DNA from 3 places in the Methylibium sp. genome. Region 3 is predicted to be linked to each of the others. Evidence: predicted binding sites of a transcription regulator. Region 3 holds the regulator's gene; each other region holds the start of a gene.
What was found. The regulator FliA, encoded in region 3, starts transcription of late flagellar genes. The targets are predictions, from matches to a motif close to CTAAAGTTTNNNNNNNNNNNGCCGNTA.

Region 1 (3,270 bases), 1.8 Mb from region 3:
CAGGCCGTCGGGCGTCATGTCGAAGCGGATCTGGGCCTTGAGTTCGCTCAGCCGCGGGTCGCTGGCCAGCTTGGACTCGACGCGGCCGCGCAACTGCTTCAGGGATTCGGCCTCGGCCGCGGCCTGCTGGGCACGCACCGCCTTGAGCGCCTGCAGCGTGTAGCTCTTGCGCTCGGCCTCGACGTCGCCGCGCTTGACCTGGCCGGTGCTGCGCGTCAGGTCCTGGCCGCCGCCCTTGACCACGCTCGACGAATCGCCGGAGCCCGATCCGCCCATCATCGCGACCTTGACCGGGTTGTTGAAATAGTCCTCGATGCCCTTGCGGTCGCCTTCGGTCGTGGAGCCGAGCAGCCACATCAGCAGGAAGAAGGCCATCATCGCCGTCACGAAGTCGGCATAGGCGATCTTCCACGCGCCGCCATGCGCACCGTGGCCGCCCTTCTTGATCTTCTTGACGATGATCGGCTGCAGCTTCTTCGCGTCACCGGCCATGGCTCACTTCTTTCCCTTGACGTGACCTTCGAGCTCGCTGAAGCTCGGGCGCTCGGTCGAGTACAGCGTCTTGCGGCCGAACTCCACCGCGATGGCGGGTGCATAGCCTTGCATGCTCGCAAGCAGCGTGGTCTTGATGCACTGCAGCTCCTTCGAGCCCTCGTCGTTCTTCTGCTCGAGCAGGCCGCCGAGCGGCTCGACGACCGCATAGGCCAGCAGGATGCCGAGGAAGGTGCCGACCAGCGCCGAGCCGATCATGCCGCCCAGCACGGCGGGCGGCTGGCCGACCGAGCCCATGGTGTTCACGACGCCCAGCACGGCCGCGACGATGCCGAAGGCCGGCAGCGCGCCGGCCAGGCGGCCGATCGCGGCGGCCGGGGCGTGCGCCTCGTGGTGGTGGGTCTCGATCTCGCTGTCCATCAGCGACTCGATCTCGTGCGGGTTCAGGTTGCCCGACACCATCATGCGCAGGTAGTCGGTGACGAACTCGACCACGTGGTGATCCGAGCCGACGGTGGCGTACTTCTTGAACAGCGCGGAGTTGTGGGGGTCCTCGACATCCTTCTCGATCGCCATCAGGCCTTCCTTGCGGGCCTTCTGCAGGATGTCGTAGAGCAGCGCCATCAGCTCCATGTAGCGCGCCTTGGTGTACTTGGAGCCCTTCAGCAGCGTCGGGATCGCCTTCAGCACGGCCTTCAGCGTCTTGGGCTGGTTGGCGACGACGAAGGCGCCCATCGCGCCGCCGCCGATGGCCATCATCTCGGTCGGGATCGCATGCAGGATCACTTCGATGTTGCCACCATGGATGATGTAGGCCCCAAAGATGCAACCCAGCGCGACGACGTAGCCGATGATGACGAACATGGTGAGAGGTCCGATTGAGACGCTGCAGGCCGGAAGGCTCGGCGGGTGGTTCTGACCGTATTTATCGGTCGCGTGTCACCGGACTTGAGGCACGGTGTGCTGGCGATCGAGCGCGCGGGTGCTTGTCGTACTTATCGGCGCTTGCTGCGCGTACTGTTGCGTGAACTGCGGGACCCGCGGCGCGGGGACTCGCCGGCTGCCACGAACGGCATGCGGTAGAGCCAGACCGCCCGGCCGTCGGCGCAGCGCAACACGGCCTGCGGCGCGATGTCGGGCGCTTCGAATTCGAGGCTCGCGAGCCAGGCGCCGTCTGTCAGCTCGCTGCGTGCCTTGGTCACGGCGCGCGGCAGGCTCTCCGGACGTTGAAAGAGATAGACCATCGAGCAGGCGCGCCAGTCGTCTGCCCACATGTCGCGGCGACGGACCGTGGCGCGGATCGGCGCGAGGCGGCAACGCAGACTGGCGGCCAGCGCCAGCGGCCAGCTCCATTCGACCCCCTCGAGCCGGGCAGAAGGGTAGGCCCGGCGCAGCGCCTCGAGACCGGCGCCGAGGCCGCAACCGGCATCGAGCACGGTCGCCCCCGTGGGCAGGGGCGCCAGTGTGCCCAGACCGTCGAGCGCGCGTGCCGGCGTCGGGAACAGCGGCGCATCGCGCCAGGTGTGCAGCGGATAGACCAGCAGCAGCAGACCCAGCGGCAGCAGCCAGGCCCAGCCGGGCAGGCTGGCCGCAGCGCCGCTGGCCAGCAGCGAGACCGGAAAGCCGACGGCGACGAGCAGGCTGCGCATGCGCGTCCTGCCCCAGGCGCCGAGGGCGACCCCGATGGCGGTGCCGCAACCGATGGCCAGCCACAGCGGCGCGGCGGTGGATTGCAGCAGCGCGAACGCGGCCCACGCCGCAGCCCACCCCAGCAGGGCCGGCAGCGGCCACAGCCGGTGCAGCGCGGGCAGGATGCCAAGGGCGGGCGACGCGGCGGTGGGCGTCGCGCAGAGGGGCAGGTCGGATGGCACGATCGGCGTCTTGCTCGACAGTGCGAGAGGTCCGGGTGGGGCGATTTCGGCCGGGCCCGACGGGCCCGTGTGCTGTTCAGTGCAGATGCAGCGCGCCAGCGGCCTTGCCCTTGCCGGCACGCGCCGGCGGGTTGCACAGGCCGCAAACGAAGTGCTTGCCGATCTCGTGCGGATGGGTCACGAAGTGGCCGCCGCACTTGGAGCATTCGGTCATCGTCAGCATGCCGTTGTCGATGAACTTCACCAGGCGCCAGGCGCGGGTGACGGACAGCAGCGCTTCCAGGCCCTGCGACTCGGTCTGCTCGAGGTAGAGGCGGTAGGCCTTGATCACGCTGTCGATCTCGTCGAGCGCGGCGGCCTTGTTCAGGTATTCATGGATGTTGAGGAACAGGCTGGCGTGGATGTTCGGCTGCCAGGTCATGAACCAGTCGGTGGAGAAGGGCAGTTGGCCCTTGCTCGGTGACTTGCCGGCCACTTCCTTGTACAGGCGCAGCAGGCGCTCGTAGGACAGATCGGTCTCCGACTCCAGCACTTGCAGGCGGGCGCCGAGCTGGATCAGCGTGACGGCACGTTCGATCTGCCTGGCTTCGGTAAGGATGCTCTTGTTGCGCATGGTGTCTGTCTCGCAGTGGTCGTCAGCGGGTGCCGGGCCGAGTGCCGGGCCGCTCCCAAGCCGGCCTGGCCCCCTCCCGGAGGGTGGCGCGGTATTCCGCGCCGGGTGTCGTCAGCTATGCGGCTTCCTGATGGCGACCGGCCATCAGGATGTTGGCGTGCAGGCGGCTGACGCTGTCGTTGGCGGCGCCCTTGCCGTGGTTGGTCAGCAGGCTCCACACCATGTCGTCGTCGACGCGCATGCGGCACAGCAGGGTGTTGCCGGAGGCGATCTTCATCATCTGCGCCGGGCTCA
Region 2 (3,270 bases), 1.9 Mb from region 3:
GAACGCTCAAGTGCGTGGCATGAACGTGGCGATCCGCAACTCCAACGACGGCATCTCGCTGGCGCAAACCGCTGAAGGCGCGCTCGGCAAGGTCGGCGACATGCTGCAACGCATGCGTGAACTCGCCGTGCAGGCGGCCAACGGCACCAACACCTCGGCCGACCGCACCAGCCTGAACGACGAGTACCAGCAGCTGGCTGCTGAATCGGCGCGTACGCTCGGCGGCACCCAGTTCAACGGCCAGAACATCCTGGCGACGACGGTGACCTCGACCTTCCAGGTGGGCGCCAACACGTCGGCCACGCTGGACCAGATCTCGGTCGCCGCCTTCAACTGGACGAGCGTTGCCGCCATCACCACGGCGATCGGTGCAGCGGTCGGTACGGCTCCGACCACGGCGATCGCCGGCACGGACGGCAGCTTCGCGACGGCAGCGATCACGGCGATCGACGCCGCGCTGACCTCGGTCAACAGCCAGCGCGGCACCTTCGGTGCGGTGCAGAACCGCTTCGAGTCGGTCGTCAGCAACCTGATGATCTCGGCCGAGAACCAGACTGCGGCTCGCTCGCGCATCATGGACGCCGACTACGCGTCCGAGACCGCAAGCCTCTCGCGCGCCCAGATCCTGCAGCAGGCCGGCAACGCGATGATCTCGCAAGCCAACCAGCTGCCGCAGCAAGTGCTGTCGCTGTTGCGCTGATCCTCCACCGGCAGCCTGGCTGCCGATTCCAAGGCCTGCCGCTCGGCAGGCCTTTCTCATTGGCGGCCACGATTTGGGTGGCTTTGCGGGTGTTTCTCGGCCAATCGACCCCTGGGGTGCAGCACTACGCTTCGTCCCATTGCAACGGTCATCCCGGCGGCCCCTGCCGGACCGAGTTCATCCATTGATCCGAAAGGAGTGCCGCCATGCCTCAAACCATCAACACCAATCTGGTGTCGCTGAATGCTCAGCGAAACCTGACCTCCACCCAGTCGTCGCTGGCGACAGCGATGCAGCGCCTGTCCTCGGGTCTGCGCGTCAACTCCGCCAAGGACGACGCCGCTGGTCTGGCGATTGCCGAGCGCATGAACACCCAGATCCGCGGCATGAACGTGGCCATGCGCAATGCCAACGATGGCATCTCGATGGCCCAGGTCGGTGAAGGCGCGCTCGGCAAGGTGAGCGACATGCTGCAGCGCATGCGTGAACTCGCCGTGCAGGCAGCCAACGGCACCAACACCCAGGCCGACCGCACCAGCCTGAACGACGAGTACCTGCAGCTGGCCCGCGAGTCGGCGCGCACGCTCGGCGGCACCCAGTTCAACGGCCAGAACATCCTGGCCACGACCAACACCTCGACCTTCCAGATCGGCGCCAATACGGTGGCCGGCGTCGACACGCTGTCGGTCGCGGCTTTCAACTGGACCAGCGTGGCCTCCATCACGACGGCGGTCGGTGTGGCCGTGGGCACCGATCCGACGACGGCCATCGCCGGCACCGACGGCAGCTTCGCGCTGGCCGCCATCAATGCCATCGACGCGGCGCTGACCGGTGTGAACAGCCAGCGCGCCACCTTCGGTGCGGTGCAGAATCGCTTCGAGTCGGTGGTGTCGAACCTGATGGTGGCGACCGAGAACCAGGCGGCTGCCCGCAGCCGGATCATGGACGCCGACTACGCCGCCGAAACCGCCGCGCTGTCGCGCGCGCAGATCCTGCAGCAGGCCGGCAACGCCATGGTCGCGCAGGCCAACCAGCTGCCGTCGCAGGTGCTGACGCTGCTCAAGGGCTGAAGCCAAACGCTCGCAAACCCGGGCGCCGCCGAGCCGGCGCCTTAAGTTTTGCGGCGAACAGCCGAAGTGCCATGGAAGGCGCAGCGCACCCTGTGACGTGCCCTGCCTCGCCCTGCGCTGCGCCACCGTGCGGGGCGGGGGCTCAATTGTCGTGAACAGGACCTAGGAGTTCCGCATGGCGTCAATCACCTCGCTCGGCATCGGCAGCGGCTTGGACATCAACTCCATCGTGACGCAGCTCGTCGCGCTGGAGCGCGAGCCGCTCAAGCAGATGCAGACCGACGCGAGCACGCTGCAGACCAAGGTGTCCTCCTACGGCAAGATCCAGAGTCTCTTCTCGGCCGTTCAGGATGCCAGCAACAAGCTGTCGGGGTCGGCGCTGTGGACCCAGGTGAGCGCGAAGTCTGCCGATACCACTGCCATGGCGGTGACGGCGACCGGCGCTGCCGCCACCGGGAGCTACGCGGTCAGCGTTCAGGCGCTGGCCACCAGCCAGAGTGTCGTGAGCGGCGCACGATTCGCCAACACCACCGACCTGGTCGGCTCCGGCACGCTCAACGTCGAACTGGGCGCCTGGGATACCGGGCGGACCGCGTTCACCGCCAAGGCCGGCGCCACGCCTCTCGCGATCACCGTGACGGCGACCGACACGCTGGGCACGCTGCGCGACAAGATCAACGCCGCCGGCGCCGGCGTCTCGGCCTCCATCGTGACGGACGCCTCGGGCTCGCGGCTGGCCATTCGGTCCAGTGACACCGGCCTGGAGAATGGGTTCCGCATTACCGCGGCCGACGACGACGGCGGCAACACCGACGCGGCCGGCCTGTCTCGCTTCGCCTACGATCCCACCACGGGCGCGGCGCAGATGCTGCATTCGCAGGCGGGCGCGAACGCGCTCGCGACGATCAATGGCATCGAGGTCACCTCCGCGACCAACGTGCTGAGCGGCGCGGTCGACGGATTGACCATTCAGCTCGGCAAGGTCACAACGGGCCCGGTGGACGTGTCGGTCAGCAGCGATACCGATGCCATCAACAAGGCCATCACCGATTTCGCGAAGGCCTACAGCGACCTGTCCACCTACCTGGGCGACCAGACCAAGTACGACGCTGCGAGCAAGACCGGCGGTCCGTTGCAGGGCGACAGCACGGCAACCGGCCTGCAGGGGCGCCTGCGTTCGGTGCTCAACTCGCCCTCCGGCGCCTCGGCCAGCTTCCCGCGGCTGTCCGACCTGGGACTCGAGCTCCAGCGCAATGGCACGCTGCAGGTCAACCAGACCAAAGTCACTGCCGCGCTCTCCAATCTGAAGGAGACGAAGAAGGCCTTCAGCAACTACGACACGCTGGATGCCACCAACAACGGATTCGCCAAGCGCTACGCACTGTTGGCCACCTCGATCCTCGGCGCCGATGGCGCCATCACCACGCGTACCGAGGGCTTGCGCAAGCAGATCACCAACAACACCGAGAATCAGGCCCGCCTGAATGACCGTGTGGATCT
Region 3 (3,270 bases):
CATGACGGCCGACATGGGCGACGAACAGGCCTGGGCCGCCGGCGTGCTGGAGCGCAACCTGATGACCGGCGAGCGCGAGCTGCCGATCGAGGACCAGGGCGGCGTGTTCGCGATGATCGGCGCCACCGGCGTCGGCAAGACCACCTCGACCGCCAAGCTGGCCGCGGCCTTCGCCACCCGGCATGGCGCCGCGAACCTCGGCCTGATCACCCTCGACGCCTACCGCCTCGGTGCGCACGAGCAGCTGCGTGCCTACGGCCGCATCCTCGGCGTGCCGGTGCATACCGCCCACGACCGCACGGCGCTGGAAGACCTGCTCGAGCTGCTGTCGGCCAAGAAGATGGTGCTGATCGACACCGCCGGCGTCGCGCAGCGCGACAGCCGCACGCGCGAGCTGCTCGACATGCTGGCCCACCCGTCGATCAACAAGCTGCTGGTCGTCAATACCGCGGTGCAGGGCGAGACCATCGACGACGTGATGCTCTCCTACCGCGCCGCCGCCTGCAAGGGCATCGTGCTGTCCAAGCTCGACGAGGCGGTGAAACTCGCGCCAGCGCTCGACGCGGTGATCCGCCACAAGCAGAAGATCGTCGCGGTGGCCAACGGCCAGCGCGTGCCGGAAGACTGGCACCGCCTGTCGGCCCAGGCGCTGGTGCACCGCGCGCTGCGCGCCACCGGCAGCCCGGCCTACCACTTCGATGCCAGCGAGATGAACCTCGTGTTCGCCACGCCGCAGATGACGGAGCGCCGTGCCGTACCGGCCGGCCGCGCCTGAACTTCCTGCCTTAGCCGACTGCTCCCGCCATGTCCACCGACCGTCTGCGCCACGCCTACCGTCCCGCGACCGACAGCTGGTATGCCCAGCTCGACGAGCTGCCAACCGACCCCGCGCCTTCGGTGGCGCACGCGCCGGCCGACCAGGCCCAGGGCCTGCGCCGGCTCTTCACCAGCCGCACGATGCGTTGCATCCCGGTGGTCTCCAACCCGGGCATCGCCTTCGGCGGCGCACTGCTGGAGCGCCTGTGCAGCGCCTACGCCGAGCAGGGCCTGCGCACCCTGGTGGTCGACGCCGGCGAGAACGCTCGGGCCCCGGCCGAGTTGGCCAGCTTCGATCTGGCCGAAGGGGTGGAGGTGCTGAGCCCGCACGTCAGCTACCTCGCGGCACGCGGTCTTGCGTTGCGCTTCGTGGACGCCGGCGGCTCGACCTCCAGCTTCTTCGATGCGATTGCCGACGCTGCGCCCGATGTCGACGTGCTGCTGGTGCACGCCAGTGCCGCCGACCTGGCGCGTCTGTTCGCCCGCCGCGTGCAGGAGCTGCAGGCCGGCGCCGTGCGTCCGATCGTGCTGTGCGACGAGCAGGCCGACAGCGTGACGCATGCCTACGCCGCCATCAAGCTGCTGGTCACGCGCGCGGGCCTGATGGCGCACGACCTGCTGTTCAGTGCCGTGCCCGACTCGCCGCGTGCGGCGCAGGTGGCCGAGCGCCTGGCGCGCTGCGCCGACGATTTTCTCGGCGCCGCGCTGCACGACTGGGTTGCGGTCGACCCGACCGAGGCGCCGACCGACGGCCCCAGCCTGCGTCTGAAGCGGCTGGCGCGCGAGCAACTGGCCTGCGCACTGCCCTACACCGTGAGCGACAGCGTGTTCGGCGCACTGGCGGGCGAGATCGGTGCGCGTTCCGCGCTGCCGTCGCTGACGCCGCGCCACGGCGCACGCTCGCCCTGGTCGCGCTGAATCCCCGAACGAAGACCGAACCGCCGAATCTGCCTGGAGCCCGTCATGTACACCGCCACTGGTCGCCTTGAAACCAACGCGATGATCAAGCAGTACAGCCCGCTGGTGCGCCGTCTCGCGCACCAGATGATTGCCAAGCTGCCGGCCAACGTGGAGATCGACGATCTGATCCAGGTCGGCCTGATCGGCCTGACCGACGCCATGACGCGCTTCGACAGCGCGCAAGGCGTGCAGTTCGAGACCTTCGCCACCCAGCGCATCCGCGGCGCGATGCTCGACGAGCTGCGTGGCAGCGACTGGATGAGCCGCAGCAACCGCAAGCAGCAGCGCGACATCGAGACGGCCGTGCACAAGCTGCAGCAGCAGCTCGGCCGCGCGCCGGCCGAGAGCGAGATCGCCAAGCAGATGGGCCTGTCGCTGGCCGACTACCAGGAGCTGCTGGGCAAGGTGCGCGGCACCCAGCTGGTCTACCTGGAGGACATGTCGGGCGACGACGGCGACAACGATTTCCTCGACCGCCACGTGGCCGACGAGAACGAGAACCCGCTGGGCCTGCTGCAGGACCACCGCATGCGCCTGGCGCTGATCGAGGCGATCAAGACCCTGCCGGAGCGTGAGCAGTTCGTGATGAGCATGTACTACGAGCAGGACATGAACCTGAAGGAGATCGCGGCGGTGCTCGGCGTGACGGAGTCGCGCATCTGCCAGCTGCACAGCCAGTCGATCGCGCGACTGCGCGCGAAACTGCGCGACCACTGAGTCCCCTAGAACAGATCCGAGACAAGAGGCGATCATGCTGTCCCTTTTCAAGAAGACCCACACCCTGCAGCCCGCCGCACCGGCATCCGCCGAGGCGCCCGCACCCGATCTGCACCAGGCGGTGCAGACCATCGCCAAGGCCGCCTCGCGTCTGGGTCGCGACGCGGCCGAGGTGCGCGGTTTGATCGAGGACAGCAACCAGGTCAACCAGCGGCAGGTCCAGGCCCTGCAGGCGCTGGGCAGCCAGCTCGGCGAGGTGCAGCGTGCCCAGGGTGGCATCGGCACCACCACCACCGAGAGCCTGCAGGCCGTGGAGCGCGCGCGCGCCGCGGTCGAGCAGGTCGGCACCGAGGTCGGCGGCATTGTCGACACGCTGCGCCAGGTGGCCGCCGCGGCCGGGCAGATCACGCAGATCGCGCTGCAGACGCGGCTGGTCGCCTTCAACGCCTCGGTCGAGGCCGGCCGTGCCGGCGAGGCCGGCCGCGGCTTCGGCGTCGTGGCCGACGCGGTGAAGGACCTGTCGGCCAAGGTCGAGGCCTCCTCGAAGCAGATCATGAGCACCGTGGCCGAGCTCGACCAGCGCGTCGGTGCGCTGGCGCGCGAGATCCAGCTGCGCGAGGGCGAAGCGCCGCAGGGCGCATTCCACCGCGCGCTGGCCGAGGTTCAGGGCGGCGTGGGCAGCATCAGTGCTGCCGCCGAACAGAGCCGCGCCATCTGCGACGGACTGAACGAGCAGCGGGCCGCCATCGACCGCGAGATGCAGCGCTCCAGCCAGAC

Region 1: a site for FliA is predicted at 1,419-1,445, ahead of motA (flagellar motor stator protein MotA). Genes of this name have one in related genera too.
Region 2: a site for FliA is predicted at 1,811-1,837, ahead of fliD (flagellar filament capping protein FliD). Genes of this name have one in related genera too.

The regions. Positions count from the first base shown of each region.
Region 1 is NZ_OZ257250.1:88,968-92,237, forward strand. It holds gene motB (flagellar motor protein MotB) at 1-492, opposite strand, end outside; gene motA (flagellar motor stator protein MotA) at 496-1,356, opposite strand; gene ACQY9S_RS00440 (class I SAM-dependent methyltransferase) at 1,488-2,303, opposite strand; gene flhC (flagellar transcriptional regulator FlhC) at 2,440-2,976, opposite strand; gene flhD (flagellar transcriptional regulator FlhD) at 3,092-3,270, opposite strand, start outside.
Region 2 is NZ_OZ257250.1:95,781-99,050, forward strand. It holds gene ACQY9S_RS00465 (flagellin) at 1-700, shown strand, start outside; gene ACQY9S_RS00470 (flagellin) at 907-1,770, shown strand; gene fliD (flagellar filament capping protein FliD) at 1,946-3,270, shown strand, end outside.
Region 3 is NZ_OZ257250.1:2,761,029-2,764,298, reverse strand. It holds gene flhF (flagellar biosynthesis protein FlhF) at 1-775, shown strand, start outside; gene ACQY9S_RS12905 (MinD/ParA family ATP-binding protein) at 805-1,734, shown strand; gene ACQY9S_RS12900 (RNA polymerase sigma factor FliA) at 1,780-2,493, shown strand; gene ACQY9S_RS12895 (methyl-accepting chemotaxis protein) at 2,528-3,270, shown strand, end outside.